Regions from separate parts of the Tsuneonella sp. HG222 genome, predicted to be linked through region 2. Evidence: predicted binding sites of a transcription regulator. Region 2 holds the regulator's gene; each other region holds the start of a gene.
The links. The regulator LexA, encoded in region 2, represses DNA repair genes until DNA is damaged. The targets are predictions, from matches to a motif close to GTTCCNCNCTTGTTCT.
Positions count from the first base shown of each region.

Region 1: a site for LexA is predicted at 6,834-6,849, ahead of ACWPMZ_RS09155 (ATP-dependent helicase). Genes of this name have one in related genera too.
Region 3: a site for LexA is predicted at 1,803-1,818, ahead of uvrA (excinuclease ABC subunit UvrA). Genes of this name have one in related genera too.

Region 1 covers NZ_JBSOQZ010000001.1:1,788,920-1,798,975, reverse strand. The annotation lists gene ACWPMZ_RS09175 (FAD-binding oxidoreductase) at 16-1,467, opposite strand; gene ACWPMZ_RS09170 (hypothetical protein) at 1,590-2,150, shown strand; gene ACWPMZ_RS09165 (DEAD/DEAH box helicase) at 2,261-3,685, shown strand; gene ACWPMZ_RS09160 (sterol desaturase family protein) at 3,725-4,537, shown strand; gene ACWPMZ_RS09155 (ATP-dependent helicase) at 4,524-6,830, opposite strand; gene ACWPMZ_RS09150 (hypothetical protein) at 6,952-7,587, shown strand; gene rsmD (16S rRNA (guanine(966)-N(2))-methyltransferase RsmD) at 7,670-8,218, opposite strand; gene ACWPMZ_RS09140 (pseudouridine synthase) at 8,215-8,976, opposite strand; gene ACWPMZ_RS09135 (AmpG family muropeptide MFS transporter) at 9,069-10,056, shown strand, end outside.
Region 2 covers NZ_JBSOQZ010000001.1:1,328,408-1,338,463, forward strand. The annotation lists gene ACWPMZ_RS06700 (sensor histidine kinase) at 1-1,237, shown strand, start outside; gene ACWPMZ_RS06705 (citrate synthase) at 1,242-2,528, opposite strand; gene gltX (glutamate--tRNA ligase) at 2,555-3,964, opposite strand; gene ACWPMZ_RS06715 (ComEC/Rec2 family competence protein) at 4,083-6,182, shown strand; gene lexA (transcriptional repressor LexA) at 6,284-6,973, opposite strand; gene ACWPMZ_RS06725 (molybdopterin molybdotransferase MoeA) at 7,047-8,246, opposite strand; gene moaC (cyclic pyranopterin monophosphate synthase MoaC) at 8,243-8,716, opposite strand; gene ACWPMZ_RS06735 (hypothetical protein) at 8,882-9,094, opposite strand; gene trpC (indole-3-glycerol phosphate synthase TrpC) at 9,094-9,888, opposite strand; gene trpD (anthranilate phosphoribosyltransferase) at 9,885-10,056, opposite strand, start outside.
Region 3 covers NZ_JBSOQZ010000001.1:1,852,164-1,862,219, forward strand. The annotation lists gene uvrA (excinuclease ABC subunit UvrA) at 1-1,791, opposite strand, end outside; gene ACWPMZ_RS09425 (beta strand repeat-containing protein) at 2,131-5,061, shown strand; gene ACWPMZ_RS09430 (hypothetical protein) at 5,183-5,506, shown strand; gene ACWPMZ_RS09435 (hypothetical protein) at 5,503-5,715, opposite strand; gene thpR (RNA 2',3'-cyclic phosphodiesterase) at 5,940-6,473, shown strand; gene ACWPMZ_RS09445 (lysozyme) at 6,637-7,398, shown strand; gene ACWPMZ_RS09450 (hypothetical protein) at 7,421-8,023, shown strand; gene ACWPMZ_RS09455 (transferrin-binding protein-like solute binding protein) at 8,082-8,828, opposite strand; gene ACWPMZ_RS09460 (hypothetical protein) at 9,115-9,318, shown strand; gene ACWPMZ_RS09465 (surface lipoprotein assembly modifier) at 9,423-10,056, opposite strand, start outside.

The DNA of each region.
Region 1 (10,056 bases), 460 kb from region 2:
CGTGAAGCGCGCGCTTTAGTGGCTTGAGGCTTCCGGCGCAAGCGGCACGAGTTTTCCGGGGTTGAGGATCCCGAGGGGATCGAGCGCCTGCTTGACCGATCGCATCATCGCCAGGTGGACCGGGTCGCCGAGCCTGCCGAGCTCGTCGCGCTTCAACTGGCCGATGCCGTGTTCGGCGCTGATCGACCCGTGCCATTCCGTCACCATTTCGTGGATCTGGGCGCTGATGGCCTTGCCGTCCCCGGTCATCCATTCGAGCGGTTCGGCGCCGCGCGGCGCGATGACGTGGAAATGGACGTTGCCATCGCCCAGGTGCCCAAACGCGAGCGCCTCGGTGCCCGGCCAGGCCGCTTCGATCGTTGGCCCCGCAAACTCGACAAAGTCGGGCATGCGGTCGACCGGCACCGATATGTCGTGCTGCACGGCAGGGCCCTTTTCCCGCTCGGCCGGGGCGATCGAATCGCGCAGCAGCCAGAAGGCGTTGGCCTGGGTTTCGTTCGCCGCGATCACGGCATCCTGGAGCAGCCCGCGCTCGAACGCCGTTTCGAGCATCCGTTCCGCCATGGGGCCGAGCGCTTCGGCTCCTTCGGCGCTTTCGGCGACGATTTCGATGAGGGCGTGCCACGTGTGATGGCCTGCGAGGGGGGGGCGAGCCCCGGAAAGATGCTTCACCACATCGTCCAGGGTCTGCTGGGCCAGGACTTCGAACCCTTCGAGCGCATCGCCAGCCGCTGCCTGGCAGTGAAGCAGGAGTGTGCGCGCCGCGTGAAGTGAGGTCACGCCGGCCCAGATCACCCGCCGGTCGGTCAACGCGGGCATCAGCCGCAGCGTGGCGGCGGTGACGATTCCCAGGGTTCCTTCCGATCCGATCAGCAATTGCTTCAGGTCGAAGCCTCGATTGTCCTTCTTCAACGGGACCAGCGCGTCGAACACCGAACCGTCGGCCAGTACGGCTTCGAGACCCAGAACCTGTGCCCGCATCGAACCATGCCGCAGCACCTGCGTGCCCCCGGCGTTGGTCGAAACAAGGCCGCCCACGGTGGCAGAGCCCTTGCCGCCTAATGTCAGGGGAAACCTCAGCCCCTTGTCCTCGGCGCAGTCGTGCAAAGTCTGCAGGATCACCCCGGCCTCGCAGATCGCTTCGCGCGCCGCGGGATCGATCTTGCGGACGGCATTCATGCGCCGCAGCGAAAGCACCACGGCATCGCCGCTTTCGTCGGGCGTGGCGCCCCCGCACATGCCGCTGTTGCCGCCTTGGGGAACGATGGGCACGCGGTGTTCGGCACAAAGCCTGACGAGGTCCGCAACCTGGGCAGTGGAATCCGGTGAGGCGAGCGCAATCGCCTTTCCGGTGTATCGACCGCGCCAGTCGGTCAGCCAGGGGGTCACGAGTTCGGCGTCTGTCGTCAGCCCGCGTGGGCCGAGCAATTCGCTCGCTCGGGACAGGAAGTCAGCGTGTCGGCTCATGCCGGTGCTTTGCCAGCGGTGCCATGGTTTGCAAAATGCAAACTGCGGATTAAGCGGGCATTCAAGCGCATGGCTTATGGAGCTCACAGCGGCGGCGTGGCTGCTCGCAAACCGAAAGCCCGATGGACAGCCTGACCGCCCTCATTCTCTCGCTAGCTCTGCTTGGCATCGCGCCGTCAGCAACCGATGGCGAGACCGCGCGCAATGCGCGTGAGCCCGAGCAGGCCCCCGCCATGAGCATGCAGCGGATGCCGGGCGCCTTCGTCACGATGGAAAGCTTCACGGTCCCCCTGGTGCAGGGCCAGGTGCGCATCGAGCAGCGGGTCATCATCCGCATCGCGCCGAGTTCGCCCGCGGTGCGCGAGGAGATGCTCGCCCGCCTGCCGCGGCGCGACATCGCGACCCAGTTTCACGAGGTGAAGGACGACAGGTGCATGCCATTGTCCTCGATTGCCGGGGTCGCGCCGGTGCAGCCCAACCGGCTGCTCCTGTTCATGCGCGACCGCCGCATCCTGAGCGCCTCGCTCGACCGGGCGTGCGACGCTCAGGCGTTCTACTCCGGCTTCTATGTCGAGCGCAGCGAAGACGGCATGATGTGCGCCGGGCGCGACATGCTCAAGTCGCGGGCCGGCGCGAGTTGCGAGGTCGCGCAGTTCAACCGCCTGGTGGCGGTGCGCGATTGAAGCGCCTCATCGGCCACCTTTCCTTGACTTTTCGCCCCCTGAGCGCATAGGCCGCGCCCTTCGGCGCAGGGCGGAACGCCGGACAATCCCATGTACTGGACATTATGACGATGAAATTCGCCGATCTCGGCCTGTCTGACGAGCTGCTGCAAGCTGTTGAAGCTGCCGGCTACACCGAGCCGACGCCCATCCAGGCGCAGGCCATTCCCCAGGTCCAGATGATGAAGGACCTTATCGCCATCGCGCAGACGGGCACCGGCAAAACCGCCAGCTTCGTCCTGCCGATGATCGACATCCTCGCCCACGGCCGCCGCCGGGCGCGCATGCCGCGCTCGCTGATCCTCGAGCCGACGCGCGAGCTCGCGGTCCAGGTAGCCGAGAATTTCGAGAAGTACGGCGTCAACCACAACCTCTCGATGGCGCTGCTCATCGGCGGCGTGCAGATGGGCGACCAGGTCAAGGCTCTGGACGAAGGCGTCGACGTGTTGATCGCCACGCCGGGCCGCCTGATGGACCTGTTCGGTCGGGGCAAGATCCTGCTCACCGGGTGCGACCTTCTGGTGATCGACGAAGCCGATCGGATGCTCGACATGGGGTTCATCCCCGACATCGAATTCATCTGCGAGAAGCTCCCGGCCAACCGCCAGACGCTGCTTTTCAGCGCGACGATGCCGCCGCCGATCAAGAAGCTGGCCGACAAGTTCCTCACCAATCCCAAGTCGATCGAGGTCGCGCGGCCCGCGACGGCCAACATCAACATCGCCCAGCACAAGGTCGCCACCAGCAGCCGCGGGAAGGGCGATACCCTGCGGCACCTGCTGCAGAACGACGATGTCTCGACCGCGATCATCTTCGCCAACCGGAAGACGACCGTGCGCGAGGTCAACAAGACCCTGCAACGCTTCGGCTTCCGCTCGACCGAAATCCACGGGGACATGGATCAGGCGAGCCGGATCAAGGAACTCGACCGGTTCAAAGGCGGAGACGTGAACATCCTCGTCGCCAGCGACGTCGCTGCGCGCGGGCTCGACGTGAAGGGCGTAAGCCACGTCTTCAACTACGACACTCCCTGGCATCCCGACGACTACATCCACCGGATCGGCCGCACGGGCCGCGCCGGGGCCAAGGGCCGCGCGTTCACTCTGGTCACGCCCGAAGATGCCGAGGCGATCTCTAACGTGGAGAAGCTGACCGGGCTTTCGATCCCGATATACGAGATGGGCGGCGAGGCGCGCGAGCCAAAGCAGGAGCGCCGTGAGAGGCCTAAGCGCGAGTCCCGCACCGACGAGCCGCGCGAAGCGAAACGCGCCCCTCGCGAGGAAGAGCGCGAATCCCGCGAGGAAGTGCGCGCACCGCGCGAAGACAAGCGCGAACCGCGCCGCGAGAAGCGCGAACGTTCGTCCGAACCCAAGGCCGGCCCGCGGCCTGCCCGCCCGCCTGAGCCGCGCCGCAGCGATCCGGCTGACGACGATCAGTCCGCGCCCGGCGAATGGAACGGTCCGGTCCCCGGCTTCCTGTCGAACACCGCGCTCTGATTTAACCCGGCGTTAGCCATCCCCGCCTAGGCTGGCGGGATGGCCGGCCTGCTTTCCTCCACTCTGGCAGTCGCGACCGCGCTGGTTCCGGCGTTGGTCGTTTTCGCCTTGGTGTCGTTTCTCACCAAGCGGGCGGGGGCGCTGACAGCGCTGCGGGCCGCGTGGCGCGAAAGCACGACCAACCTCGCGCTGGTCGCAATCAATTCGATCCTGCTTGTGGGGCTGATCGCGCTGGCAACCGACGGCTTTCATGACCAGTTCCGGCTGTTCCCGCAGTTGGCCGACTTCTGGCAGCGCACGCCCGAACTCCTACTGCTGCTGCTCGCGCTGCTGATCGACGAGTTTGTCGTCTACTGGCGCCACCGCGCCGAGCATCATCCGCTGCTCTGGCCGATCCACGCCACGCACCATTCGGACGAGGCGATGACGTGGCTCACGCTGTTCCGCAAACATCCGCTGAGCCACCTGTTCGGCAATCTCGTCGATGTCATCCCGCTGATCCTGCTCGGTTTCCCGGCCTGGGCCGTCGCTGCCTCGGCAGTGATCCGCACCTGGTGGGGCTATTTCATACATGCCGATCTGCCGTGGACATTGGGCGTGTTTGGCAAGGTCCTCATCTCGCCCGCAGCGCATCGGCTGCACCACATCGACGACGAGCGGCTGATGGGTCAGAACTTCGGCGGCCTCTTCTCCATCTGGGACCGCCTGTTCGGCACTTTCGACGATGCGAGCGCGCACCTGCGCTGCAAGACCGGCATCGCCGGCGGCTCGCGCCCTACGCTGGGTGAACTGGCGCGCCCGCTGGAAGCGGCCGCCGGGCGCCTGAGCAGGGGAACGATCAGGCCGGCTTGACGAAGCTGTCGATCACCCGCTTGGTTCCGGCCTGCTCGAACTCGATCTCGAGCTTGTTGCCTTCCTGGTCAATGACCACGCCGTAGCCGAACTTCTCGTGAAACACGCGCGCGCCGATGGCGATGTCGGCGCGGGGCTTGGCCGCGAAGCTGGCTGCACTGCGCCCGGGCTCGGCCAGCCGCTTGGGGGTCGCATCGTAGCCGGTCGCCAGCGCACGCTGCCAGCCGGGGCCGCGGGTCAGGGTGCGGGCGGGCTGCTGCCGCGCGACATTGGCGAAGGGGTCCTCCTGCTCGGTCCAGTTGGCCCGCCACAGGCTTGCGCCGCCGGTCATCGTCGTTTCGCTGTCGACGTGGTCGGCCGGCAATTCGCCAACGAAGCGGCTCGGTATCGAGCTGGTCCACTGGCCGTAGATGCGCCGGTTTGCCGCATGGAGGATCGTGCAGCGCCGCCGCGCGCGGGTAATCGCGACATAGGCCAGCCTGCGCTCCTCCTCGAGCGAGGCGAGTCCCCCTTCGTCGAGCGAGCGCTGGCTGGGAAACACGCCTTCCTCCCAGCCGGGCAGGAAGACATTGTCGAACTCCAGGCCCTTGGCGGCGTGGATGGTCATGATGGTGACCTTCTCCTCGTCGTCGTTGGCGTCGTTGTCCATCACCAGGCTGACGTGCTCGAGGAAATCGCCCAGCGTGTCGTATTCCTCCATCGCGCGGGCCAGCTCGGCTAGGTTATCCGCCCGGCCGGCACTCTCTGCGGTGCGATCGGCCTTGAGCATCGCGTCGTAACCGGATTCGGCCAGCACGGTGCGCAGCAGTTCGCCCGGCGCGGTCGTCTCCGCCAGCTCGCGCCAGCGCAGGAACTGGCCCATGAGCGCGGCGATGGTGCCGCGGGCCCGGGGGGCCAGCTCGTCGCTGTCGGCCAGTTGCAGCGAGGCGGCGGCCAGCGGCATGCCGGTGGCGCGGGCATGGCGGTGCATGGTCTCCAGCGTCTTGGCGCCAAGGCCGCGCTTGGGCTGGTTGTAGATCCGTTCGAACGCCAGATCGTCCTGCGGCTGGGCGATCACGCGCAGATAGGCGAGGGCATCGCGGATCTCCGCCCGTTCATAGAACCGGAAGCCGCCGACGATGCGATAGTTGAGGCCGATCTGGATGAACCGATCTTCGAACTCGCGCGTCTGGTACTGCGCGCGCACCAGGATGGCGACCTGTTCCAGCGACGCGCCTTCGCGCTCGATCCGCTCGATCTCCTCGCCCACCCGGCGCGCCTCTTCAGGCCCGTCCCACACACCGATGACGCGGACCTTGTCGCCACCGTTGCGTTCGGTCCACAGCGTCTTGCCAAGGCGTTCGGAGTTGGATGCGATCAGGCCCGAGGCGGCTGCAAGGATCGGCGGCGTCGAGCGATAGTTCTGTTCCAGGCGGATGACCTTGGCGCCGGGAAAATCCTTCTCGAAGCGCAGGATGTTGGCCACTTCCGCCCCGCGCCAGGAATAGATCGACTGGTCGTCGTCACCCACAACGCAGATGTTCTTGCGCTCCTGCGCCAGCAACCGCAGCCACAGATACTGAACGGCGTTGGTGTCCTGGTACTCGTCGACAAGCACGTACTTGAAGCGCTGCTGGTACATCGACAGCACGTCACGCTCGCGCTTCAGGATGTTGAGCATGTGCAGCAGCAAGTCGCCGAAGTCGCAGGCGTTCAGGCTCTTGAGGCGCTGCTGGTAGAGACCGTACATCTGTTGGCCCTTGCCGTTGGCATAGGCCTCGTTCTCGACCGCATCGAGATCTTCGGGATTGAGTCCGCGATTCTTCCAGCGGTCGATCAGGCCCGCCAGCTGCCGCGCAGGCCAGCGCTTTTCGTCGAGATCGCTCTCCGAAATAAGCTGCTTCAGGAGCCGGATCTGATCGTCGGTATCGATGATCGTGTAGTTGCTTTGCAGACCCACCAGTTCGGCGTGTCTGCGCAACATCCTGGCGCAAATTGAATGGAATGTGCCAAGCCACGGCATCCCTTCCACCGCGTCGCCGATCAGGTCGCCCACACGGTGGCGCATTTCGCGCGCCGCCTTGTTGGTGAAGGTGACGCACAGGATCTCGCTCGGCCAGGCGCGTCGGCTGCGGATCAGGTGGGCCAGGCGCGCCGTGAGGGCGGCGGTTTTCCCCGTACCAGCGCCGGCCAGCATCAGCACCGGCCCTTCGGTGGTCAGCACGGCTTCGCGTTGGGGCTCATTGAGCCCGGCAACCCAGGACGGTGCCTCGCTCGCCGTGGTCGGCAGGGTATCGCTGGAAACGTCGGTCACCCGTGAACAGCTAGGGAACACGCGCTGCGTGCGCAACCCCGGCACCCCGCCGGGCCCGGAACCTGAAGGCGGGAAGCGCCGTTCTCAGGCCCGACAGGAGATATCGAGTTTGGAGATTGTCATGCGTAACTTCCTCTTTGCCGGCGCCGCCGCCATTGCGCTGGCTGCCGTTCCCGCCATCGGTCAGGAGACCGCACCCGTGGCTCAGGCTGCAGCCCCCGGCAGCTACACGATGAGCACGGACCAGCAGACCATGTACGATGGCTGGCCTGCCGAGCAGCAGACCATCTATCTCGACTGGAGCCCGGAATATCAGACCTACTTCTGGACCCTCACCCCGGCCCAGCAGCGCGGTTACTGGGCGCTGACGGACGAGCAGCGCACTCAGGTCTACGAAATGACCCCTGAACAGCGCACGGTTGCCTGGCGGGCGATCGAAGCGCAGCTTGCCGGGGCGACCCCGGCCACTCCGGCGGGTCAGGCCAACCCCCCGGGAACCGGCGTGCCGACCACGGGCGTTCCGGCCCCGCAGTCAGCCTCGCAGGACGTGCGCCCCGCCATGCCGGCCGATCCGGCCTACCAGGGTGGTCCGTACAAGGGCGCGCTGACCCCGCCGCCCGCCACGGCCATGAACAAGGACTATCCGGTCTGCACCGCGAAGATGCAGGACAACTGCCAGAACTCAGGCGAAGGCGGCGCCCCGGGCCGCTCGCGCGCGCTGAGCTACTGGCCGGGCAAGCCTGCCAGCGAATCGTAAGCACAGCGGTTCGTCACCGATGGGGCCGGTCCGCAAGGATCGGCCCCTTTCGTTTGCAAGACTGAAGGATGTACCGGGCAGCTCAGACAGCCGGCAGCCGTAGCAAACTGAGCTTCGCGGAACCCACGTTGCGTTCGCTCTCAATCTCGAGCGACTTGGCGGCAGCAGGCTCGTCCGCCGCCGTTTCCAGACAGACCCAGGTCCCCGCGCCGATCCAGCCGAGCCGCGCGAGTTTGTCGATCGCCACGTTTCCCGCCCCGCTGCGATAGGGCGGATCGAGCAGGATGAGGTCGTAAGCGCGCGTCGGCGGACCGAGCGAAAGAACCGAGCCGGCGATCACATCGCATTGCTGCTGCGCGCGCAGGGCTGCGATGTTGGCGCGCAGGGCCCGGATCGCGGCGGCGTCCTGTTCGACGAACAAGCACGTGGCAGCGCCGCGCGACAGCGCCTCGAGGCCGAGCGCGCCGGATCCCGCGAACAGGTCCGCAACCGCCAGCCCTTCGAAGCTGCCGAGGCGGCTGGCCAGCATGGAAAACAGCGTCTCGCGGGTGCGGTCGGCGGTTGGGCGCGTGGCGTCGCCCGGCGGGGCCTTGAGCTGCCGGCGGCGCCATTCGCCGGCGATTATCCTCACGCGCGGCCTTTCTTGAGGTTGCCGCGGAACCGGTCGAGTTCGCCCTTCTTCACCTCGGCCACCGTGCCGCGCGGCAAGGGTCCGAGTTCGAACGGGCCATAGGACGTGCGCATCAGGCGGCTGACCTGAAGCCCGAGATGCTCGAGCACGCGGCGCACCTCGCGGTTCTTGCCTTCGGTCAGGGTCAGCTCGATCCACTGGTTGCGGCCGGTCCGGCGCTCGAGGTTGGCGTCGATCCGGCCGTAGTTGATCCCCTCGATCGTCACGCCTTCGATCAGGTCCTCGAGCTGGCTCTGGCTGATGTCGCCGAAGGTCCGCGCGCGATAGGTGCGCGGAATGCCGCTGGCGGGCAGTTCCATCGCCCGCTTGAGCTCGCCGTCGTTGGTCAGCAGCAACAGCCCCTCGGTGTTGAGGTCCAGCCGGCCGACCGGCATCAGCCGCGGGGTGCTGCTGGGCAGGGCGTTGCGCAATGCGGTGTAAATCGTCGCCCGGCCCCTGGGATCGCTCTCGGCGGTCAGCAGCCCGCTGGGCTTGTTGAAGCGGAATAGCCGGGTGTCCTCCGCCTTGCCGACCGGCTTGCCGTCGACGGAAATGCCGCGCAGGTCGGGTAGGATCGTGGCCGGGGTCGTCAGTTTCTCGCCGTTCAGCGCCACCCGCCCGTCGGCAATCATCCGCTCGACCTCGCGCCGGCTGGCGACGCCCGCCCGCGCGAGGAGCTTGGCGATGCGTTCGCCCTTGGGCCTGTCGGGAGAGTCCATGGCGCCGCCCTAGCTGTTGATGCCCGGTTCATCCACCCTTCCCATGACGGTCGGGCGCGCTAATCATGCACGCTTTGAGGAGGAATGCCGCGATGGCGGAGATCGAGCAGACGGTTCCGGCAGAAGAACGCAGCCTCTGGGGATCGATCAAGCCCTATCTCGAAAAGGAATCACTGGCCGCCTTCTTCGTCGGGGTGTCGAGCGGATTCCCCTTCGCGATGATCGCCGCGACCCTGACCACCCGGCTGGCGCAGGACGGGATCGACAAGTCGACCATCACCGCCTTCAGCTTGGCGTTCCTGGTCTATAACCTGAAGCCGCTGTGGGCATGGATCGTCGACGGTGTGCGCCTGCCACTCCTCGGTGGGCTCGGCCAACGGGTATCGTGGATGCTGCTCGCCGGCGTGCTGGTCATGGCGGCGACGATCAACCTGGCGCTGGCCGATCCCGGCGCAGATATCGCCTGGACGGCAACCTCCGCGGTACTGCTGGGGCTTGCCGGCGCGACGTTCGACATCGTGATCGACGCCTACCGGATCGAAACCCTCAAACCCTACCAGCTCGGCGTCGGCTCGGGCATGAGCCAGTACGGCTGGCGCATCGGTTCGGCCAGCGCGGCGGCCGTCGCACTGGTCGTCGCGGCGCGCTACGGCTGGTCGGCTGCGTACATGGCCTGCGCCGCATTCGCGCTGCCGGCCATGCTCACCGCCCTGATCCTAGGCGAGCCTGAGCGGCGGCAGATCGTCGCCCAGAAGCGGGGGCTGGGCGAGATATGGGCCTCCATCGCCGGGCCGTTCGTGGAGTTCTTCCAGCGCCACGGCGCCTGGCTGGTGCTGCTGTTCATCCTCGTCCACAAGGTCGGCGACACGCTGGCCAACCTGACCTTCCGCCTGCTGTTCGATGACCTAGGCTACAGCAACGACGAGATCGCGCTCTACGACGTTGGCGTGGGGTTCTGGGCGCTGCTGATCGGCGTGTTCGTTGGCGGGGTGATCTACGCCCGCCTGGGCCTCAAGCGCTCGGTCATGATCGCGCTGATCCTGATGGCGATCTCCAACCTCAGCTTCGCCGGGCTGGCGG
Region 2 (10,056 bases):
GGTGCGCAAGTCGCGCCTTTACGGCCTTCGCCTGGCCCGCGCGATCGAGGCGCAGGACGGCACCGAAGCCGTGACCGCCTGGGTGGAAATCCAGCCCGATATTTCCGGCGGGGGCTGCACCATCGGGCTTGCCAACTGGCAGGCCGAGCCGCTGCCGCCCGAGGACCAGGCCGCGGCCGAGGAGCGCCGCGCGGCGATCGAACGCCATGTCGCCGAACTGACCGTGCGTCTGGGCCCCGACCAGCAGGTCATCGCGGTCGACTGCGACAGCGCCGAACTGGCGGAGACGGCCCGCCGCCTGCGCGAAGGGCAGGGCACGCGCTGGACCGAGATCGTCGAGGTTGCGGGCGACGACAACCGCCAGGACCGCCATTGGCGCCTGCTCGACGGGGCGCGCCTCGTCGTTCCGGAATCTTCGCGGAGCTGGAAGGCCGTGCTCCTGCCGCTCGGGCGGCCGGAACCCGGTTCGGCCGGATTCGACCTGCTGTTCGTGGCCGATGAGCCAGCTGGCGATGCCCAGCCGGCCAAGCCCAGGACCGTGTTCAGCGCGGCGATGGGGCGCGAGATCGCACCTGTCCTGCGCCAGCCGATCAGCCGGATCATCGCCAATGCCGAGACCATTCGCACCCAGCTCGCCGGGCCGCTGGCGGAGGAATACAGCAAGTATGCCGCCGACATCGCGACCGCGGGCGAGCACCTGCTGGCGCTGATTGACGATCTGGCCGACCTCGAGGTGGTCGAGGCGGAAGACTTCGACACCGCCCCCGACAGGATCGACCTTGCCGACGTGGCCCGCCGAGCGGCCGGCATTCTCGGCGTGCGGGCGCGCGAACGGGCGATTGCGGTCGAACCGCCGGGCGCGGACGACAGCGTCCTGGCGGTCGGCGAGTTTCGCCGCGTCCTGCAGATTCTGCTGAACCTGCTGGGCAACGCGCTGCGCTACGCCCCCGAGGGCACGCAGGTCAGCCTGACGGCCGAGCGCGACGGCGACCGCGCACGCATCCACGTGGTGGACCAGGGCGAAGGGTTGAGCGCCGAGCAGCAGGCCCGCGTGTTCGAGAAGTTCGAGCGGCTCGGCCGCAGCGGTGACGGCGGCTCGGGCCTGGGGCTCTACATCTCGCGCCGTCTGGCCCGGGCGATGGAGGGCGACCTCACCGTCGCCAGCATCCCGGGCGAGGGCGCGCGCTTCACCCTCGACCTGCCCGCCTTCGACGATCGCCGGGCGGAGAAGCGCTGATCCCTCAGCGCTGGCTCAGCGGGATGTAATCGCGCTCGGTCGGGCCGGTGTAGAGCTGGCGCGGGCGGCCGATCTTCTGGCCGGGATCGCTGATCATCTCGTTCCACTGCGCCACCCAGCCGACCGTGCGGGCAAGGGCGAACAGCGCGGTGAACATCGTCGTCGGGAAGCCGATCGCCGAAAGAATGATCCCCGAGTAGAAATCGACGTTGGGGAACAGCTTCTTCTCGATGAAATAGTCGTCGTGCAGCGCCAGTTCCTCGAGCCGCAGGGCGGTCTCGAACAGCGGGTCCTTGACCTTCAGCGCATCGAACACCTCGCGCACGGTCTTCTGCATCACGGTCGCCCGCGGATCGTAGTTCTTGTATACCCGGTGACCGAAGCCCATCAGGCGGAACGGGTCGTTCTTGTCCTTGGCGCGTTCGATGTAGTGCGGGATGCGATCGGGCGTGCCGATCTCGCGCAGCATGTTGAGCGCTGCCTCGTTGGCGCCGCCGTGCGCCGGGCCCCACAGGCAGGCGATGCCCGCCGCGATGCAGGCGAACGGATTGGCGCCCGACGAACCGGCAAGGCGCACGGTGCTGGTCGAAGCGTTCTGTTCGTGATCGGCGTGGAGGATGAAGATCCGGTCCATCGCCCGCTCGACCTCGGGCACCACCTCGTATTCCTCGGCCGGGACGCCGAAGGTCATGCGCAGGAAGTTGCCCGTGTAGCTCAGCGAGTTGTCGGGATAAAGGAAGGGCTGTCCGATCGAATACTTGTACGCCATCGCCGCGATCGTCGGCATCTTGGCGATCAGCCGGTGGCTGGCGATGCGCCGCTGGACCGGGTCGGAGATGTCGGTCGAATCGTGGTAGAACGCCGACAGCGCGCCCACGACGCCGCACATGATGGCCATCGGGTGCGCGTCGCGCCGGAAACCGCGATAGAACTGCGCGAGCTGCTCGTGCAGCATGGTGTGGCGGGTGATCGTCCAGCTGAATTCATCCAGCTCGTCCTTGGAAGGCAGCTCGCCGTTCAGCAGCAGGTAGCTGACTTCCATGAAGTTGGACTGTTCGGCCAGCTGGCCGATCGGATAGCCGCGGTGAAGCAGGACGCCTTCGTCACCGTCGATGTAGGTCAGGCCGCTCTCGCAGCTCGCGGTAGAGGTGAACCCCGGATCGTAGGTGAACATCCCGGTCTGGCCATAGAGCTTGCGGATGTCGACCACGTCGGGCCCGACCGTGCCGTGCATGACGGGAAAATCGGTGGTGTCGCCGCCTACCGCCAGTGTCGCCTGTGAGTCAGCCAAGATACGTCTCCTGCAAGTTCCGTTGCTCAGGCCGGTCCGACCGCCTGTGCGTCGATCCGCGCGAGGCTTTCTTCCCTTCCGAGAAGCGCCAGCACATCGAAAATTCCCGGGGAAGTGGTCTGCCCGGTCAGCGCCGCGCGGAGCGGCTGGGCGAGCTTGCCGAGACCCAACCCCAGCTCCTCCGCATAGGCTTTCAGATTGGCTTCCAGCGCCTCGATTGTCCAGTTCGGTTCGTCTTTGAGACGCAAAGAAATCGTTGCCAGCATGGCCCGCGCCTCGGGCGTCAGCAGCGCTTCGGCCGCGTCCGAAATCGGCAGCGGGCGGGTGCGGAACAGGAAGGCGGCTCCGTCGGCCAGCTCGTTCATGTCCTTGGCCCGCGTCTTGAGCACCGGCATGGCCTCGACCAGACGCGCCACGTCGGCCTCGGGGCCGATGCGGGCCGCGGCGATCCGGGCCAGCTCCGCGTCGTCCGCCGCGCGGATGTAGTTGCCGTTCATGTTGAGCAGCTTCTTCATGTCGAAGCGGCTCGGGCTCTTGCCGACGCCTTCCAGCGTGAAGGCGGCGATCGCCTCCTCGCGGGTGAAGTCCTCCTGGTCGCCGTGACCCCAGCCCAGGCGCAGCAGATAGTTGAACAGGGCCTCGGGCAGGATGCCCAGCTCGTCTCGGTAAGCGTCGACGCCCATCGCCCCGTGGCGCTTGGACAGCTTGGCCCCGTCGTTGCCGTGGATCAGCGGGATGTGCGCGTAAACCGGCTGCGGCCAGCCCATCGCCGTGATGATCGGCAGCTGGCGGAACGCGTTGTTGAGATGGTCGTCCCCGCGCACGATGTGGGTCACGCCCATGTCGTGATCGTCGACCACCACCGCCAACATGTAGGTCGGCGTCCCGTCGGCGCGCAGCAGCACGTAGTCGTCGATCTCGGCGTTCTTGACCGCCACGCGGCCTTGGACCCGGTCCTCGATCACCGTCTCGCCCTCGTTGGGGGTTTTCAGGCGGATGACGTAGGGCGCGCCCTCCGGCGCCTCGGCCGGGTCGCGATCGCGCCAGCGGCCGTCATAGCGCAGCGGCAGCTTCCTTGCGCGCTGGTCCTCGCGCATCGCCTCGAGCTCTTCGGTCGTGGCGAAGCACTTGTAGGCATTGCCTGATGCGAGCAGCTGCGCGGCGACCTCGGCATGGCGCCCGGCGCGCTCGCTCTGGAAGACCGGCGGCTCGTCGTAGTCGAGGCCGAGCCAGTCGAGACCGTCGAGAATGGCGTCGATCGCCTGCTGGGTGGACCGCTTCCGGTCCGTGTCCTCGATCCGCAGCAAGGCCTTGCCGCCGTGGTGGCGCGCGAACAGCCAGTTGAACAAAGCAGTGCGTGCGCCGCCGATGTGCAGGAAACCGGTGGGCGAGGGCGCGAAGCGGGTAACAACCGTTTCGCTGCTGCCGCTTGCCATGCTTTCGACTTTCCCTATCCACTACAGATCGATGGCCACGCGCTTACCGCCGCTGATCCCGCTGGAAGTCGGGGAGCCGGGTGATGTTGCGTTGCAGCAGACGCCTTGGCGAAAGCGCGTGCGCTTGTCCAGCGTGCTCGATGCGGCGGATCAATTCCTGCAGCGCGCGGCCTTCGACCGCGGCCCGTGGCTGACGCTGGCGCTGGCGGCGGGCATTGCCGCTTGGTTCGTGCTGCCGGAACCGGCCTGGTGGGTCGGGGCGATCCTGGCGGCCTTGCTGGTCGCGGCGACGGCCGGGGCGCTGTGGCGCGGGGTCGAGGGGCGCAATCACCTGTTGCTGGCGGCGGTCTCGCTGGGGCTCGTCTTCGCCTTCGGCACCGGGCTCGTCTGGATGCGCTCGACCCTGATCGGGGCCGAACTGCTCCCGCGCCCGGTATCGGCGACGTTCGAGGGCCGGATCCTCGAGCGGATCGAACAGCCCGCGGAAGGCCGCACCCGGCTGGTGCTGGCGACCCGCGACGAGGAGGGCCGGGCGATCAAGGTGCGAGTCAACGTGCCCCTGGCCGAGGACGCGCCGGCGCTGCGCGAAGGCGCTGTGATCCGCTTTCGGGCGCGGCTGATGCCGCCCGCCTCGCCGATGTTGCCGGGCGGTTACGACTTTGCCCGCGCGGCCTGGTTCCAGGGCTTCGCGGCCACCGGCAGCGTGCAGGGCGGGGTGGAACTGGTCGAGCCGGCGCGCGGCGAGGCCTGGCTGGCCGCCACGCAGCGCCGGCTGGCCGATCACGTTCGCGGGCAACTAGGCGGATCGGCCGGTTCGATCGCCGCGGCCTTCGCCAGTGGCGACCGCGGGGCGATCGACCCGGCCGACGAGGAGGCGATGCGCGACGCGGGCCTGACGCACCTGCTGTCGATCAGCGGGGTGCATGTCAGCGCGGTCATCGCGGCGGTCTATTTCCTCGCCATTCGCCTGCTGGCGCTCTGGCCGTGGTTCGCGCTGAGGGTGCGGCTGCCGCTGGTCGCCGCCGGCGCGGGGGCGCTGGCGGGCGTCGGCTATACGCTTCTGACCGGCGCCGAGGTGCCCACGATCCGCAGCTGCGTGGGCGCGGTCTTGGTGCTGGGAGCGCTGGCGCTGGGGCGCGAGCCGCTGTCGATGCGTATGGTCGCGGTGGCGGCGGCCTTCGTCCTGCTGCTGTGGCCCGAGGCGATTGCCGGGCCGAGCTTCCAGATGAGCTTTGCCGCCGTGGTCGCCATCGTCGCGCTGCACGATGCGGGATGGGTCCGGCGCTTCCTCGCGCCGCGCGAGGGGAGGGCGCTGGGCCGGCTGTGGCGCGCGCTGGCGATGCTGCTCGTCACGGGGCTGGTCATCGAGCTGGCGCTGATGCCGATCGTGCTGTTCCATTTCCACCGCGCGGGCGTCTACGGCGCGTTCGCCAACGTCATCGCCATCCCTCTGACGACCTTCGTTTCGATGCCGCTCATCGCGCTGGCGCTGCTGCTCGACCTCGTCGGGGCCGGGTCGCCCGCGTGGTGGCTGGCGGGCCAGTCGCTCGACCTCTTGCTCGGCCTCGCTCACCTCGCCGCGGACCAGCCCGGCGCGGTCAGGCTGATGCCGCAGATGGGCTGGGGCACCTACGCCCTGTTCCTGGCCGGCGGCGCGTGGATGGCCCTGTGGCGGGGCAGGGTCCGGCTCTGGGGGCTGGGCCTGGCGGGCCTCGCCACCGTGCTGTTTGTCCTGACCCCGGAACCCGACGTGCTGATCGCCGGCGATGGGCGCCAGGTCGGGGTGGTGACCGCTGACGGGAGGCTGCTCTCCCTGCGCGACAGCAGAAGCGACTTCACGCGCGAAAACCTGATGGAACTGGCCGGCGTCGCGGCCGAGCCGATCCCGCTGGCCCAATGGCCCGACGCCGAGTGCACGCCCGACTTCTGCGTGCTGGGCATCGAGCGCGAGGGGCGGACCTGGCACCTGCTCCTGTCGCGCAGCCGCAATCTTATCGAAGAGCGCGCGCTGGCCGCGGCCTGCGAGCGGGCGGACATCGTCGTGGCCGACCGCTACCTGCCGCGCACCTGCCAGCCGCGCGCGCTGCGCGCCGACCGCCGGATGCTCGACGCCACCGGAGGCCTGTCGCTCGTGCTGGGACGCGACGGGATAGCGGTGGAGTCTGTCGCCGAAGGGCAGGGGCGCCACGGTTGGTGGCGCGGGCGACCGGCCGACTGACGAATCTGGCCAGCTAACCCTGGAGACAAGGGCAGACCCCGGAGCAGGACCGGACCGGGCGCGCCGCTCCGGCGCCGCCCGGCCTCGGTTTTCGCGACAGCCTAGTGGTAGCGGCGCAGCAGGCCGGCGAGCTTGCCCTGCACCTGGACCTCGTTCTCGGCATAGTACTGCGGATCGTAGGCGGCGTTGGCCGGATCGAGCCGGATCATCCCGTTTTCGTGGCGCAGGTACTTGAGCGTCGCTTCCTCGTCACGGACCAGGGCGACGACGATCTCGCCGTCGCGCGCCGAGTTCGTCTTGCGCACCAGCGCGTAGTCGCCGTCGAGGATGCCCGCCTCGATCATCGAATCGCCCGACACCTCGAGCGCGTAGTGCTCGCCCGCACCCAGCAGGGCAGCAGGCACGGGCAGGGTGCGATCGGTCTCGAGCGCTTCGAGCGGGACGCCCGCGGCGATCCGCCCGTGGAGCGGAATCTCGATGACATCGTTTGCGGCGGCCGGCGCAGCGCGCGGCGGCACGGTCACCCGAGCGACCGCATCGTTGGCGGCTGCCGCCGTGACGCGCGCGGGGGTGGCATTCTCGGGCTGGCGCAGCACTTCCAGCGCGCGAGCCCGGTTGGGCAGGCGGCGGATGAATCCGCGCTCCTCGAGCGCCGAGATCAGGCGGTGCACGCCCGACTTGCTCTTGAGATCGAGCGCCTCCTTCATCTCCTCGAACGAAGGCGAAATCCCGCTCTCTTCCAGCTTGCGCTGGATGTAGAGGAGCAGTTCGTGCTGCTTGGCGGTCAACATTCCGGCGCTCTCCGCAAAAACGTTCCAATTCGGGAACGAACGCGGAACAAGTAGGCAACCCGGATAACTCTTGTCAAGCGATACCGCCATTTTCGAGCCAATAGGCCGCCACGGTGTCGCCCGCCTCGGCAGCCGGCGCAAAAGCGGGCCGCCGGATCAGCGCGTCGGCGCGCGAAAGGGCGAGCAGGGCGCTGCTGTCGCGCTCCGAAATCGGGGCGAGCGCCCCATCCTCGAACCGCGCGCGAACGAACTCGGCCCGCTCGCCCACGGCGAACAGCGGCCGGGCCAGCGGGGCGCGGAACGCAGTGGGGAGCGGGTTCGCCGCCCCGCCGAGCGCGCGCAGCAGGGGCAGGGCGAAGAGGAACGCGGTCACGTAGCTCGACACCGGATTGCCGGGCAGGCCGATGATCCATTGCGGACCTTTGCGCGCCACCAGCAGCGGCTTGCCGGGACGGATCGCGACGCGCCAGAAGGCGATTTCGGCGCCCCATGCCTCCAGCGCCGGGCGCACCAGATCGTGATCGCCCACTGATGCGCCGCCGCTGGTCACGATGACTTCGGCGCCTCCCGCACGGTCGAGCGCGCCGAGCATCGCGTCCATCGTGTCGGGCACCGGCCCGAGCCGCGCGACCGAGGCGGCCCAGGGCGCCGCCATCGCCGCGAGCATCGCGCCGTTGCTGGCGGGTATCTGGTGGGGAGCACAGGCGGCCGGGTTGGCGACGAGCTCGTCTCCCGAATCGAGTACTGCTACCAGGGGCCGGCGATGGACTACCAGGTTTGCCTGCCCCGCCGCGAGGGCGAGGGCGAGGTGCGCCGGGCCGATCCGGACCCCCTTGTCGAGCAGCGTGTCACCGACGCGAAAATCGAATCCGGCACGGCGGATATGCCGCTCAGTGGGTCCGTCATCATTGGCGAGGATCAGACGGTCGCCTTCGCGCGCGGCGTTCTCCTGCAGCAGGACGGCACCGGCCCCCTGCGGCATCAGCGCTCCGGTGGAAATCCGCACGGCCTGCCCGGGCGAAAGCTCGCCGGCGAAGGGATGGCCAGCCGCGCTCTCGCCCACGACGGTCCAGGGGCCGGCACTGTCGTCGCCGCGCACGGCATAGCCGTCCATCGCCGACAGGTCGGCGGTGGGCTGGGTGCGGGCGGCGAGCAGTGGCTCAGCGAGATAGTGGCCGACGGTCTCGCCGGCCGCGAGTGCTTCGGCTGGCAGTGGCTCGACCCCCGCCAGCAGGCGCGCCTGCGCCTCGTCGAGCGGAAGGGGCGGCGTCATGTCGACGCGCGCCAGGTACCGCTCTTGCCGCCGGTCTTCTCGAGCAGGCGGACGCCCTCGATCGTCATGCCCTTCTCAATCGCCTTGGCCATGTCGTAGATTGTCAGGAGCGCGACGGAAACCGCTGACAAGGCTTCCATTTCCACCCCCGTCTTGCCGGTGAGCGACGCCGTGGCGCTGACCCGCACGGCATCGTGCTCGAAGGCGAAATCCACGCTCACCGCGTCGAGCGCGAGCGGGTGGCACAACGGAATGAGATCGCCGGTTTTCTTGGCGGCCATGATCCCGGCGATGCGCGCGGCGGCGAGCACGTCGCCCTTGGGTCCGCTCCCCTCGCGCACTGCCTGCAGGGTTTCGGGCGCCATGCGGATGCGGCCCTCGGCCGTGGCGCTGCGGGCGGTCTGCGCCTTGCCGCCGACGTCGACCATCCGGGCTGCGCCCGATTCGTCGAGATGGGTCAGCCGGCTCATCGTGCCCTCCGCAACAGGCTAGGATGACACGGAGTATACGACTGGATCGCTGCCGTTCGGACCCTGCTACGGCGAGGCCGAGCGGTGACAGGGGAAATGCCCGGGACGAGGATCCGATTCATGCCGAATCTCATGGCATATCGCGACCTTGTAGGACAGCGCCGCCTATGTCGGGCGCTTGTTGCTCCAGATCACCTGCCCGATCCCGCCCAGGGCCAGCAGCACGCCCCAGATGGTCCACGTGATGTCGCCGGCCATGAAGCTGTCGAGAAAGGCGATGTTGAGGCCCTGCAGGATCCAAACTCCGCCCAGCAAGACCATGACGCACCCCAGCAAGGTGCTGATCACCCGGAACGTCGTGTCGAGGAGCTTGCGCATCAGATTTCCCCCGTCAGCAGCAGCCTCGTTGCCGCCTCGACGTCGTCCTGCCGCATCAGGCTCTCGCCGACAAGGAAACAGCGCACGCCCGCCGCCGCAAGGCGCAGGCAGTCCTCGTGCGAGTTGATCCCGCTCTCACCCACCAGGAGCGTCCCCTCGGGCGCCAGCGGGGCGAGGCGCTCCGTCGTCGCCAGGTCGGTGCGGAAAGTGCGCAGGTCGCGGTTGTTGACGCCGATCAGCCGTGACCGCAACCGGGCCGCCCGCTCCATCTCCGCCTCGTCGTGGACCTCGACCAGCACGTCCATCCCGCGCTCGAGCGCGGCGGCCTCGATCTCCGCCATGGCGCCGTCGCTCAGCGCGGCGACGATGATCAGGATCGCATCGGCGCCGATCGCCCGCGCCTCGGCCACCTGCCAGGGGTCGATCATGAAGTCCTTGCGCAGCACGGGCAGCGGGCAGGCCGCCCGCGCATCCATCAGATAGTCCTCGTGCCCCTGGAAATAGGGCGCGTCGGTCAGCACCGAGAGGCAGGCGGCGCCCCCGCGGGTGTAGGCAACCGCGTGTTCGGCCGGGCGAAAATCGGCCCGGATCAAACCCTTGGAGGGGGAAGCTTTCTTGATCTCCGCGATGAGGCCGAAGCGTTCTGACGCCATCGCTTCGAGATTGGCCCGGAAGCCGCGCGGGGCCGTGGCGTCACGCGCGATCCGATCGAGGTCCTCCAGTGTCGCCAGCGCCTGGCGCGCCAGCACTTCCTCGCGCTTGGTGGCGCAGATTTCGGCGAGCTTGTCGGTCATCGCGCGGCCGCGATCCAGCAGTCGAGCAGCGCCTTGGCGAGGCCCTTGTCGAGCGCCTCGGCCGCTTCCTCGACGCCGTCTTTCCAGTCGGAGACCTCGCCCGCCACCATCAGCGCGCCGGCGGCATTGAACAGCACGGCATCGCGGTAGGGGCCGGGCGCGCCCATC
Region 3 (10,056 bases), 520 kb from region 2:
CACCACCTCGCCCCCGTGCACCCCGGCGCCGGGGCCGAGATCGACCACGTGGTCCGCGGCGCGGATGGCGTCCTCGTCGTGCTCGACCACGATGACCGTGTTGCCAAGGTCGCGCAGGCGCTTGAGGGTTTCGAGCAGCCGGTCGTTGTCGCGCTGGTGCAGGCCGATGCTCGGCTCGTCGAGCACGTAGAGCACGCCCGACAGCCCGCTGCCGATCTGGCTGGCGAGGCGGATGCGCTGGCTTTCCCCGCCGCTCAGCGTGCCGCTGGTCCGGTCGAGGTTGAGGTAGTCGAGCCCGACGTTGTCGAGGAAGCCCAGCCGCTCGTTGATTTCCTTGAGGATCGCGCGGGCGATCTGCTGCTGGGTTTCGGTCAGGTGGTCGGGCAGCGCGAGGAACCAGTCCTTCGCCGCGTTGACCGCCATCTGGGTGGGAGTGGCGATGTCGGTGCCGGCGATCTTCACCGCCAGCGCCTTTTCATTGAGGCGCTTGCCGTGGCACACCTCGCACGGCTGCGCGGTCTGGAACTTGCCCAGCTCCTCGCGCATCCACGCGCTGTCGGTCTGCAGCATGCGGCGGTTGAGGTTGCCGATCACCCCCTCGAACGCCTTGCGCACCGTGTATTCCTTGCGCCCGTCCTTGAAGGTGAGCGGGATCGCCCTGCCCTTCGTGCCGTGCAGGATCACGTCGCGGATCTCCTGGTCGAAGTCGGCCCAAGGCGTCGTCAGGTCGAACTCGTATTCCTTCGCCAGGCTGGCGAGGACCTGCATGTAATAGGGCGACGGCGGGTTGGACTTGGCCCACGGCACCACCGCCCCCTGCTTGAGGGTGAGCGCCTCGTTCGGCACCACGAGCTGGGGATCGAACAGCAGCTTCTCGCCCAGCCCGTCGCATGCCGCGCAGGCGCCCTGCGGGGCGTTGAAGCTGAACAGTCGCGGCTCGACCTCCTCGATCGTGAAGCCGGAGACCGGGCAGGCGAACTTTTCGGAAAAGACGATGCGGTTGGCCGGGATGCCCGCACCCTTGAGCTGGCCCCCGCTCTCCACCTCGCCCTCGCGCCCGGGAACCACGCCGTCGGCCAGGTCGACATAGGCCAGCCCCTCGGCCAGCTTGAGCGCCTGCTCGAAGCTGTCGGCCAGCCGGGTCTCGATACCCTCGCGCACGGCGAGCCGGTCGACCACCACCTCGATGTCGTGCTTGTACTTCTTGTCGAGCGCGGGCGCCTCGCCGATCTCGTAGATCTCGCCGTCGATCCGCACGCGGGTGAAGCCGGCCTTCTGCCACTCGGCCAGTTCCTTGCGGTACTCGCCCTTGCGCCCGCGCACGGCCGGCGCGAGCAGGAACAGCCGCGTCCCCTCTGGCAGCGCCATGACCCGGTCGACCATGTTGGACACGGTCTGCGCCTCGATCGGCAGGCCGGTGGCGGGCGAATAGGGCACGCCTACGCGCGCCCACAGCAGGCGCATGTAGTCGTAGATCTCGGTGACCGTCGCCACGGTCGAGCGCGGGTTGCGGCTGGTGGTCTTCTGCTCGATCGAGATCGCGGGGCTGAGCCCGTCGATATGCTCGACATCGGGCTTCTGCATCATCTCGAGGAACTGGCGCGCATAGGCCGACAGGCTCTCGACATAGCGCCGTTGCCCCTCGGCATAGATCGTGTCGAACGCCAGCGAGGACTTCCCCGAGCCGCTGAGCCCGGTGATCACGATCAGCGCATCGCGCGGCAGGTCGATGTCGATGCCCTTGAGATTATGCTCGCGGGCGCCGCGGACGGAGATTTGCGTGAGGGCCATAGGGTGGCGATGTTCCGTAAATGTTCGCGATGGTCAAGGGGGTGCGGAGGGCGGCCCACAGGTGTTGGGGCGATGTGGGGGATGCGCCGTGAATTGCAACACGGGGCGACTCCGTTGCTCTGCTCACGTCCCGTCGCTTTGGGGTGGCACCTGCGCGCCTGCCGTGCCAGACATGCCTTTCGATTAGAACGAGACTCCGCCGGACACTGCTCCGGGTCGCACGAGGGAGCTTGCTATGGCTGATTACGTGAACCCTACCACTAGCGTAGACGGGACTTCGGCGGACGACACTTTCACTTTTAACCAACCACTTCACCCCAAAATCCCGTGGGACCGCAAGTGGTCAAGGGTGGGGCGGGAACCGACAAACTGATCTTGAATCCTGGCACGCCAGGGCAGATCGTTGCGACCTACTTGGACGGATCGATTTTTGGAGATTTTTACTCGTCTTCTGCACATCTTGCGTATTACGAATTTGAATCGGTTGAATTCCTAGGCTCGGCCCAGACCGATAGTGTTTCCTTCCGCATTCTAGGCAATCCACTGACGCTCAATACCCGGTTCGATGGAGGCGCCGGGAACGACCGAATGAGCTTCAATTTCGATTCCACGAGCCGCGACATCGTCTTCGACGCGACTTCGGGCACCGTCACGACCGCTTTTGGAACCTTCACTAATTTCGAGAGCTACGTCGTTTTTACAGGTGGTGGCCGCGACACGATCAGGACCGGTGACGGCGATGATCATGTAAATTCAAGCAACAGTTTCGACACCGCCGCGGGCATCGACACGGTTTCGACCGGGGGCGGCAATGACGTCGTCATGACCTTTTCTGCCGGTTCGTATGATGGGGGCACGGGCTACGATACCGTCGCTGCCAGTTTTGCTTATGTGGGCGGAGCCATCAACACCGCGAACCTAAGTTTCAATGTTGGTGAGACGATTACTGTTTCCAACAGCACCAGCATGGTCAATTTCGAGAATGTCGGGCTTGAGGGCGGGTCCGGCGACGACACCTTCATGCTGACGCGATTGGGAACAGTTGCTTTGCGTGGCGGGGAGGGGCGGGATTCGCTCACGATTGCCGTTCCAGCGTCCGATGCTTTTAGCGCGCAGCTAACGGCAAACGGAAGCGGATCGATGGAAGGAACTCTTGGCGATATCCGGTTCACCTCGTTTGAGACACTTTCGTTGACTGGGTCGGCCGGGGATGATCGCGTGGCGTTCTTCGGCGTCGTCGCGGCTGCCGACCTGGTTATCGACGGTGCTGGTGGCACCGACACTCTTAACCTGCGGGTTCCTACCAATTTTACGGACAGCGTGACTGTGTCTGTGTCGGGCTCTACGCTCAACAGCCCATTTGGCAGCTTCAGCAATTTCGCGAATTACGAAATCGAGACAGGAACTGGTGCCGACTCAATCACCACCGGCGCCGGGAACGACATCGTCATCCCGAGCTATGTGTTCAATCGTGGGGGGCCCGACACTGTCGACACCGGGGCGGGAGATGACAAGGTTATCGCGTTTGACCCTGGGACCTTCGATGGCGGTAGTGGCACCGACACATTCATCGGCGAGTTCGGCGGGATAACCGGTTCGTCCACCTTCACTCCACTGACGTTCACGCTCGATAAGAACATTGCGATTTCAAATGGAACTACCATTGTCAATTTTGAAAATGGACAGCTCATTTCCAGCGCGGGCGACGATCGCTTCATAGTCAAAACCGACATGGAGTTCGGGCTGAATGGGCGCGGTGGGACCGACCGGCTGACGGTCATGGTCGACACCGGCGGTTCTCAGACCTTCATTGTCGAAGGTAACTCGGCGGGGGGACTGGCCGGCACAGCCAACTCAATCACCTTTGCGTTCATGGAAGTGGTCGATTTCACCGGGAGCGCGCTGGACGACAATTTCGAGATCTCATGGACTTACGGCCCCGATCAGGTTCGATTCGATGGCGCGGAAGGAAACGATTTCCTGAAAGCCGATCTCAGCAGCTTTGCTGACGCCAATCTATTCGAAGTGGGGGCTGACGGCACGATCACCAACAATCGCGGAAGCTTCATCTCGTTCGAGCGGTTCGAACTATTCGGCGGCGCGCGCGACGACCGCTTCGTGACCGGTGATGGGAACGATAGGTTGTGGGGCGGAGCAGGCAGTGATTATTTGTCGGGAGGTGCGGGGGACGATTGGCTGACCGGCGACGCGGGCGTCGACACGCTCATTGGCGGACTCGGCGACGACCGGTACTATGTCTACGGCACGGAAGACATCATTGTCGAAAATGCTGGCGAAGGCTTTGACACCGTGTTCACGACGGTATCGTTTACGCTTTCACCAAGCGTCTCGCTCGAAGGCATGGCCTCGATCTCTGGTGCCGACCTGACATTGACCGGCAACGAACTCGACAACACGATAACCGGTGGCAGCGGCTCGGACACGCTTGTCGGCGGGCTCGGCGCAGATGCGCTCGATGGTGGCGACGGCACCGACACTGCCAGTTATGCCAACGACGGTGCGGCCGTCTTTGTAAATCTCACTCTGGGCAAAGGGTACACCAACTCGGCTTTCGGTGACACGTATGCCAATGTCGAAAACGTCATCGGTTCCTCCGCCAACGACTTCATCATCGGCGACACGGAAGTAAACAGGCTCGACGGCGGCGACGGCAACGACGTGCTGCTTGGCGCATTCGGGGCCGACCAACTCATCGGCGGGGGCGGAAGCGACTGGGCGAGTTACGAGGAGAATTCCGGCACCGTCTTCGTCAACCTGACGCTCGGCCGGGGATACAACAACGGGGCCGAGGGCGACACGCTGGAAGGCATCGAGAACCTCGTCGGCGGGTTGTTCGACGATTTCTTCATCGGTGACGCCAATGCCAACCGCCTGAACGGGGCGATGGGGGCCGATACGCTGCTGGGCGCGGGCGGTGCGGACGTGTTCATGTTCACCTATGCCCCCGGGACGACGAGCAGCTACGGCAAGCCCAACGTCGACCTGATCCTCGACTTCAAGAGCGGCGAGGACAAGATCGAGCTGTCCTCGGCGGCGTTCACCGGTCTGGCCGCGGGCGCCCTGCCTGCATCGGCCTTTGTCGCCGGCACGGCGGCGGCGGATGCCGACGACCGGATCATCTACGACCAGGCGACGGGCCGGCTGTTCTTCGATGCGGATGGCAACGGGGCGGGTGCGGCGGTGCTGTTCGCGACCCTGGGCGAAAGCAGCCATCCGGCCATCGCGGCGACGGACTTCGCGGTGGTCTGACCTTCGGGCGCTACGGGCGCAGTTCCGCGCTCAGCCCCGCTTATTCAGCCGCGGGCAAACTCGCCCGCGGCAGATCGATCGGTGTGCCGAGGGACCGGCATTCGGGAGGGTTCGCGAAACGATGATCATCAGGCTCATGGCTGGCGCGCTGGCGCTGGCGGTTTCGGCCGTTCCGGGCGCGGCATGGGCCGACGATCCCTCCGATCCTTCGATGCGAAGCAAGGCTGCGCGCGAGCGCGACGCGGCGATCATCCGCAAGCTCAACGAAGACCAGCTGGCCTACGTGCGCAAGCGCGACGCGGAGTATGCCCGGCAGTGGCAGGCCCAGCGCGACGCGCCGCGGCAGAACGCCCGAGCGCAGGAGGAGTATCGCCGGCAGATGGCCGAATGGCGCCGCGCCGTCGCGCTGTGCCAGAGCGGCCGGCACGAGTACTGCGCGCGCTAGCCGAGAGCCGATTCCAGCGCGGCCTCCTCGCTGCCGAGGGCGCCCTTCATCTCGAGCAGCGACTGGTGCATCGCGGCGATGTTGGTGCCCACGTCCACCAGCGCCCGCTGGGTCTTGCCCAGCAGGTTCATTGCCTTGTCGAGCTCGTTTTCCAGCTTCGCGACATCGCGCGCCAGCCGGGCCTTCTCCGTCGAACCGGGTTGTCTCATCCGTGCCTCCTGCCGCTCCGCAATAGCGGGCGACGATCGATTTCCTCTCCCTCTCCTCGCTCCGCCGCCCGACCAGGGTCCGGGACATTGCGCAGGGGGGAGTTGCTGCCCCGTTAAGCACGACGGCGGGTTGCAGAAGCGTGTGGCAAGAAGGTCAAGACGGGGTTTAAACCGCCCTGTTTGCCCTGTTGCGCAGGCCCGTCGGGCGGTAAGTACTGGGCACCATGCGCCTGTTCGTCGCCCTTAGCCTGCCCGCACCCTTGCGCGAACGGCTGCTCGCGCTGATGGACGGGGTCGCCGGCGCGCGCTGGCAGGACGACGCGCAACTGCACATCACCCTCGCCTTCCTGGGCGACGTGCCGGACGAGCGGATCGACGACCTGTCGGTTGCGCTCGCAGGTGTGCGAAGCGCTCCGTTTCCGCTGGCGATCCGCGGCGTCGGCCACTTCGAACGCAAGGGACGGCCGACCGCCCTGTGGGCCGGGGTCGAGCCGTCCGATGCGCTGACCGCGCTCCATGCGCGCGTCGTCGCGGCATGCCGCCGGGCCGGCGCGCCGCCTGATGCCAAGGCTTTCAAGCCGCACGTCACGCTCGCGCGGCTGCCCGGCGGCGCCGGCCCGGTCGGGCCCTGGATTGCGGCGCACGGCCTGCTCGCGGTCGGACCGTGGGAGGCGGACCGGTTTGCGCTCTATGCGAGCCACCTGCGCCCCGGGGGCTCGGTCTACGAACCTCTGCTGGACTTCAAGCTCAGTCCGTAAACGCGCTCCGGCCCGTGCGTCGGACCGGACGAGCCGTGGACCTTGGCCGGGTGTTCGCCGTTGATCGGGTGACGGGGCGGCAATCGGGCATTGCCGGCCATGCGCCCGGTTCCGTCCGCCTGTTTCCCCCCAACGACCCGCTCACGTCAACAGGAGCCCCGCAATGACTCCACCCGAAATGCCCGATTCCGTCCGCAATCCCCGGCAGCGGCGGCGCGGCCGCGACCGCGTGAAGGGCCTGATCAAACGGCTGCAGGACAGGTCGAGGGCCCGCAAGGGAATGCTCGGCCGCCGGATGCGGCGGCGCAAGGCAGCCCTCGCCCTGTCGGCGGGCGTAATGGGCTTCAACACCGGCGCGGCCTTCCCGGAAAACGGCCAGCCGGCCTTCTCCGTCGCGATCGACCAGCGGCTGCCCGCGGCCCTACTGCGCGTAAGCGGTTCGCTCAAGCGTGCGATGATCGAGGAGGAGGGCGTGCGCTATACCGTTTACCGCGATGTCGCCGGTCATCCGACCGTGGGCGTGGGCCATCTCGTCACGCCGGCGGATGGCCTGGCGGTCGGTGACCGGATCAGCCCCGGGCGGGTGCTGGACTTCCTGGAGCAGGACCTGCAGATCGCCGAAGCCGGGGTCGCTCGCCTGGTCGGCAAGCTGCCGCTCTATCAGTACGAATTCGATGCGCTGGTCGATCTTGTCTTCAACGTCGGCGAGGGCAATGTGTCGGCCCAGAACAGCCCGCGGCTCAACGCCGCGATCGACAGCGGCGATTACTATGCGATGGCGGAAGAACTCGGCTACACCTTTGCCGGCGACGCGGTTGCGGCTGGGCTGGTCCACCGCAGCGAGCGCCGCGAGAACATTTTCACCCTGGCCAGCTATGATAACACCCGCCCGGGCGCGCCGGAGTTCCCCTCCGGTTCGATCTGACCCGGCATGGCGCCTGGCGACGGTGCTGCTGCTCGCCGGGTGCCAGCCGCCGGCGGGCGATGCGCCCTCCCCCGCACCCTCTCAGATAATCCTTCCCGTCGCGGGCGGAGCCGAAGGCTGTCTGAAACCGGTCTGGCAGGCGCAGACCACGCAGGATCGCGCATTCGATCTGGCGCACGACGATGCAGAGGGTGGCTCGATCTCTTGCGCCACTGGCACCAGCGCCAGCCGGTTCGTGGAGGCGCTGGCCACGCTGCGCGCAGCCGCGGCGAGCGGCGACAGGACGCAGCTTTCGGACGCGATCGCGCAGCCGCTGCTGTTCATCGATGTCGACGGCAACCGCCGCGAACTGGGCCGCGACGCGTTGAGCCCCGCCGTGCTTGGGGACGTGTTCGACCGGAGCACGCTGGACCTGCTGGCGCGCCTGGAGCTCGGCGATCTCACCGTCGTCGCCGGACAGGGCGCGTTCGTGGAACTCGGCGGGATCTGGCTGGTGGCCGACCGCATGGGCGGCCGCCCGCGCATCGCCACCGTAAACCATCAGGCGCTGGCCGAGGCCGCCGCAGCCGCTGCGCGCAAGGCGGGCGACGGGCGGGCCATTCCCACGCAAGGCGAGCGGCCCTGACGAAAGGATAGCCCAACCCCGCACGGCCGCCCGGCCGTGCGGGGCTTTGGGGCCGGGCCTACTGCTTGACGCCGGAGACCGTGCCGACCGCTTCCATCGTCGGCGTTTCCAGATACGTCGTGTAACCCACTTCCTCGGCGTTGGGGCCGAAGAAGGACCCGTACCAGCGGCCGGTCGTGCCGCCCCAGGTGCCGGCGAAATCGGCGCCCGAGGTGATCGTGGCGGTCCCGTTGAAGGTGCCGAAATCCTTCGTGGCCGAGGTAATTTCGTCCTTGCCGATCAGGTGAAGCGTCGTGGCGACCGAGCCGGCGCCGAAGTTGGCCGTCAGCGTACCGGTCGAATTGGGCTGGAAGTTGTAGGCAGTGAAGGTCCGGTCGTGGCCGGTCAGGCCGATGCCCTTGTCGAGCTTGTAGGTCGCGCTCCCGCTCGGCAGCGTGACGGTCTTGTTGCCGAAGAGGAAGAACTCGTTCGTCCTGAGGTCGCCCGGGTTCCCGGTGTTGACCTGGGTCCAGGCGCCGATGACGTGATAGGTCAGTGCGAAGGCGCCGGGCGCCGCGGTGCCGACCTTGGTCAGCACGACGTCGTTCTGGATCCCGCCCGACGTGACCCGCCACTGCGTGTGATAGGCATCGCCCGCGGAGGAGACGATGTGGCTGTCGTTGAAGCCCACCGTCTGGCCGTCGTTGCGCGTGATGCGGTACCCGGGATCACCCAGGAATTCGACCTTCGTGCCAGTAGCCGGCGGCCTGGCATCGAGCGTGTAGTCGAGCCCGGTCGCGCCGAGGCCCACCTTGAAGCTGGACATCTGCGCGTTGTAGGTCGTCGGCCCGTTTGCCCCCAGACCAAGCGCACCGACCTGCCCCGGACGAGGGGTGGGGAAGGACGGCGTGGGCGTCGGGGTCGGCGTGGGTGTTGGGGTCGGCGTGGGTGTTGGGGTCGGTGTCGGAGTAGGCGTCGGTGTCGGAGTAGGCGTCGGGGTCGGAGTGGGCGTCGGCGTCGGCGTGGGCGTCGGAGTTGGCGTTGGTGTGGGAGTCGGCGTCGGCGTCGGCGTGGGAGTAGGCGTAGGCGTCGGCGTCGGTGTGGGAGTGGGCGTGGGAGTCGGAGTAGGCGTCGGCGTGGGTGTCGGCGTCGGAGTCGGAGCAGGCGTCGGCGTCGGAGTAGGTGTCGGCGTGGGTGTCGGCGTAGGCGTGGGTGTCGGCGTAGGCGTAGGCGTCGGCGTCGGAGTGGGCGTCGGAGTCGGCGTCGGAGCAGGCGCCGGTGCAGGCGTCGGCGCCGGAGTGTTGTTCGGCGTGTAGTTCGAATTGGCGAACAGGAAGCAGCCGCTGAGCGAGAAGCTCAGGGCGACGGCCGAAGCGGAGGTGAGGATACGGTTCTTGATCATGGCTTTAAACTCCCGAGCTTAAAATGCTGAAACAATGCCGATTTCACCGGCAAGACGTGTGAAGTCGTAGATCGCAACGGAGGAAAAATTGCGCTCCCAGCGCACGCGCAGAAGCGGGGCGAACGTGCCCACGGTCAGCGCGCGGAACGTGCCCGAAAGGCTTGCCGCGATCCGGTCGTCGCGGCGCTTTTCCGGATAGAGGGCCAGCCGCCGATCCGCCTCCAGATGGCTGTAGCCGACGTCGATCACCGCGGTCGTGCGGCCGATCTCGCGGTAGTAGTAGGCGCCGGTCGCGCCTTGGGTGGTCGAGTAGCCGGGGTCCCGCGCCGCGAAGCGGTTGGCCGAAAGCGACAGGCCGGCGCCCGAGTCCCGCGTCAGCGCCAGGTCGAGCGAGCCCGCCAGGCCATACCGCTCGCCGGTCTGCAGGCTGTTGACCCGGTTGATCTCGCGGGTGCCCGATGCGTCGAAGCGGATCTGCGCACGCGGCGTGAGCGGGTGGCGCCATGTCCCGGCGAGCCCGTAGTTCACCAGGTAGGACTTGTAGCCGAACCAGCGGTGCGACACCGCGGCCGACAGCGCCAGCTGGTCGCGCCCCCAGCGCCATTCCGGCCCGATCTGCGCGCCGACAGCGATGTCGCTGAAATCGCTGCGG